2 regions of the Ensifer sp. PDNC004 genome follow, and region 1 is predicted to be linked to the other one. Evidence: predicted binding sites of a transcription regulator. Region 1 holds the regulator's gene; the other holds the start of a gene.
The links. The regulator PhoB, encoded in region 1, activates phosphate uptake and scavenging genes when phosphate is short. The targets are predictions, from matches to a motif close to TGTCATNNANCTGTCAT.
Positions count from the first base shown of each region.

Region 2: phnD (phosphate/phosphite/phosphonate ABC transporter substrate-binding protein) is a predicted target of PhoB. The motif match lies at 779-795, and genes of this name have one in related genera.

Region 1 is NZ_CP070353.1:2,379,873-2,382,071, forward strand. It holds gene JVX98_RS19820 (GcrA family cell cycle regulator) at 338-859, shown strand; gene phoB (phosphate regulon transcriptional regulator PhoB) at 928-1,611, opposite strand; gene phoU (phosphate signaling complex protein PhoU) at 1,814-2,199, opposite strand, start outside.
Region 2 is NZ_CP070354.1:437,323-439,521, forward strand. It holds gene JVX98_RS30375 (sensor histidine kinase) at 1-85, opposite strand, end outside; gene JVX98_RS30380 (response regulator transcription factor) at 75-767, opposite strand; gene phnD (phosphate/phosphite/phosphonate ABC transporter substrate-binding protein) at 879-1,841, shown strand; gene JVX98_RS30390 (iron ABC transporter permease) at 1,975-2,199, shown strand, end outside.

The DNA.
Region 1 (2,199 bases):
CGCAGGCACTATTCCCATTTCGCGGTGCAATGTCAACAAAACCAAGCCTTGCAGCGCAACATGAAGGGTCGATTCCTGGCAGCAGAAAAATCGTCCGGGAGGGCTTGCAAAAATGCAACGCTGGCCGAGCAAGTTGGGGAAAACTACGAAATCGATTCGGCCTGATTCCCGGGACTCTTGCCACAGAGTCCAGCGGTCAGTACGTTAACATTCAATTACTAGACGCATGCGGCGGACCTAGTCACCAAAAGAGTTATCGCGTTTGCAACCCCGGGGTTCAGCCGGGGTGCGGTGAGGGATTCTGCCATCCCCAACGCTGAGAACGGAGAGTGCAGAAATGAACTGGACTGACGAGCGGGTGGAGAAACTGAAGAAGCTTTGGTCCGAGGGCCTGAGCGCAAGCCAGATCGCGGCACAGCTCGGCGGCGTCAGCCGTAACGCTGTCATCGGCAAGGTTCACCGCCTGAGCCTGCCAGGTCGCGCCAAGGCCGGTGGCAGCACCACGACGGCGGCCCGTCCGAAGCGCCCGACTTCGGCACCGCGCGCGCCGAACTACGCTTCGCGCGTTTCGACCCGCCCGGTTGCACGCGCGGCCGGCGCTGTCGTTCTCAAGGAAGAAATCGAAGTCGATCTCGTTGCCGAGCAGGATTTCAGCACTCGGACCGACGTTGTCGTGCCGATGTCGCGTCGCCTCGAGCTGACCCAGCTTACCGAGCGCACCTGCAAGTGGCCGATCGGCGACCCGCTGAAGGAAGAGTTTCACTTCTGCGGCAACGATTCCCCGGAAGCCTCGCCTTACTGCACCTTCCATGCGCGGCTGGCCTACCAGCCGTCGGGGGAGCGCCGCAGGGCCCGCTAAGAAGCCGGACAGCATCACAAAAAAAGGGGCCGATCGGTCCCTTTTTTTGTTGGCGACTTTCAGACCGCTCAGCTTTCGAGCGAATAGCCGGCGCCGCGAACGGTGCGGATGACGTCGGGCATGTTCGAGAAGTTCAGAGCCTTGCGCAGACGACCGACATGCACGTCGACGGTGCGCTCGTCGACATAGATGTCATGCCCCCAGACGCCATCCAGAAGCTGCGAGCGAGAGAAGACGCGGCCCGGCGAGGACATCAGGAACTCCAGAAGACGGAACTCGGTCGGGCCGAGGCGCACTTCGCGGCTGCGGCGATGAACGCGGTGGGTCTCGCGGTCGAGTTCGATGTCGCCGCAGCGAAGCAGCGTCGAGAGCACCTCGGGCTTTGCCCGGCGCAGCATCGCCTTGACGCGCGCCATCAGCTCCGGCGTCGAGAAGGGCTTGACCACATAGTCGTCGGCACCGGTCGCCAGACCCCGGACGCGCTCGCTTTCCTCGCCGCGCGCCGTCAGCATGATGATCGGCAGACGTTCGGTCTCCGGGCGCTGGCGCAGCCGGCGGCAAAGCTCGATGCCGGAAACACCGGGCAGCATCCAGTCGAGGATAAGCAGGTCGGGCAGCCGCTCCTGAAGCCGGATCTCCGCCTCGTCGCCCCTGAGGATCGTGTCGACGTCGAAGCCTTCGGCTTCCAGATTGTAACGCAGCAGAACGCTCAGCGCCTCTTCGTCTTCGACTACGGCGATTTTTGGCAACATCAGGTAACGTCTCCTTACCGCGGGCGGCCTTTGGGCTCATCGGCCCGGCCGGCGCTCAGACACTCTAAATCTGGAGCACATCCGCCGATTTCAAAGGCGGGGCGAAAACCGCGTGCTTCAGATACAGGAACTCGGGGCCGCGACCGAAGCCGCGACCGGATCAGATTTCAAAGGGCATGCATGCTTGCGGCGCGCTTGGCGCTCAGTCGTTGACCGAGCCCAGCGTCGACGTGGTGTCATCCTTCGGACGCTCGCCTTCCGGCTGGGCGCCCGTCGCCATGTAATAGATCGTCTCAGCGATATTGGTCGCATGGTCGCCGATGCGCTCGATGTTCTTGGCGCAGAACAGAAGATGCGTGCAGGGCGTGATGTTGCGCGGATCTTCCATCATGTAGGTCAGAAGCTCGCGGAACAGCGAGGTGTAGATCGCATCGATCTCCTCGTCGCGCTCGCGGATGCTGTTGGCCTTCTCAGGCGAGCGCGAAGCGTAGACGTCGAGCACCTCCTTGAGCTGGACGAGAGCAAGCTCTGCCAGGTGCTCCAGGCCGCGGGCGAGCTTGCGCGGAATGCCGGATCCGGCAACCGCGA
Region 2 (2,199 bases), on a different replicon from region 1:
TCCAGAACAGGAAAAGCCCGATGATGATGAGCAGGGCTGCGCCGCTGAACAGGATGCGGCGCTCGATCGAATAGTCAGACCGCACCGCTTGCGCCGCTCCCGGTGCGCTGGCGCAGCATGTAGCCCACGCCGCGATGCGTGACGATCTCGATGTCGCAGTCCTCGAGCTTCCGGCGCACCCGGGAAACCAGCAACTCGACGGCATTCGGCGTGCCCGTGTCCTCATAGCCGAAGAGCTTTACGACCAGCTGCTCCTTGTTGACCGTCGTGCCGGCACGGGTCGCCAGGGCCTCCAGCACGTCGAATTCGCGGCGGCCGAGGTCGAGCGGGCGGCCTTCGAGCATCACCGCGCGGGCCGAAAGGTCGATGGAGATCGAGCCCAAGCGCAGAACCGATTGCGCCGCCCCCAGGTGCCGGCGGGAGACGGCCCGGATGCGCGCGACGAGCTCGTGCAGGTCGAACGGTTTGACCAGATAGTCGTCAGCGCCTAATTCGAGCAGGTCGACCTTGTCGGCCACCTGGTTGCGGGCGGTGATGACGATGACGGGACGCGTCAGCCCACCCTGGCGCATGGCACTCAGGATGGCGAAGCCGTCCCGCTTCGGCAGGTTGATGTCGAGGATCACCAGATCGTGCGAGGCGTTGAGGGCGAGCCGCTCTCCTTCCGCGCCGTCGAACGCGGTCGTGACCTCGTAGCCTTCCTTTTCCAGGCGCATGGAAATGGCAAAGGCGATGTCGGGGGTGTCTTCGATCAGGAGAATGCGCATCGCGTTTCCAGGTGACAGGATTGTGACAGTGATACTCCCATACACAGATCAAAAGCAGATGAGAACTATGAAGCTTTCGCCGGGAGAGCGGAGCTTCGGGGAGGGGTAGACATGAACGCGCACAGGCTGTTTTTGGCCGGCCTCGCATTGGCGTGCGTGCTGCTGTTGCCCGTGTCGACAACGGCGAAAGCCGGTTGCGGGACAAGCCCCGATCTCGACGTGCGCTACTGCGACGCCGACAAGGACTTCGTTGCCGATGCGCCGACAGACCCTTCGAAATGGCGGGATCCGCAGACGCTCGTCTGGGCCTATGCTCCGATCGAGGAGCCGGCCATCTATGCCAGCCTGTTCAAGGATTTCACCACCCATCTCGGCGCCTGTCTCGGCCGCCAGATCGTCTATTACCCAGTGCAGTCGAGCAAGGCGGAGATCGAAGCCATGCGCTCCGGGCGGTTGCACTTCGCCGGCTTTTCGACCGGACCGACGGTCGAGGCGGTCAACCGCGCCGGCGCCGTTCCCTTTGCCGCAAAAGGCATCGGCAATGCGGTGCGCGGCTACAATCTGATTGCCATCGTTCGCGCAGACTCCCCGTTCAAGACCCTCTCCGATCTCAAGGGGCGGCGCGTGGCGCACGCGTCCGCGTTCTCGAACTCGGGGCACCTGGCACCGCGCGCGCTTTTCCCGGGCGAAGGCCTGAGCCCGGGGGAGGATTATGCGCCGATCATGTCCGGCGGCCATGACAAGTCCATTCTCGGCGTGATCTCGGGTGACTACGACATGGCGGCCGTCGCGTCCGACGTGTTGGAACGTTTGATCGAGCGGCGGATGGTCAAGCGCGAAGACCTCCGGGTCATCTTCACCAGCGGCATTTTTCCGACGTCGTCCTTTGCCTATGCGCATGACCTCGCCCCGCCGCTGGTCGCGGCGATGAAGCGGTGTTTCTTCGACTTCGAGTTCACCGCGGAAATGAAGAGCGAGTTTCACGGCGACGAGCGCTTCCTGCCGATCCGCTACGATCGGGATTGGGCAAGCGTGCGCGAGGTCATCGACAAGGCCGGCGCTTCCACTTTCTGACCTCATCCAACAGCCCGACTGGAGACCGATGCGCCGCGTGCGCAGGCCCTGTCGCGCGCCTACCACAAACGTCACCGCAGACCGGGCCAACCCGCCCGAGGCTGCTGTGCGGCTTCCAACCCACGGGATTGCTATGCGAAACTTTGGCAAAGCCATTTACAATTACAGGGTCCACAACCAGGACCCCACCACGATGGTGGGCGTCGCTCTGGTCGTGCTGTTCGCCTATCTGATTGCCGCGCCCATCCTGCTTCTGCTTTCGGACGCGTTCTTCGTGCAGTTCGCCGACCAGGCCCGCTCCGGGCAATCGATGGGCGAGCTGACGCTTTACTATTTCAACCGCGTCTTCCTGTCGAAG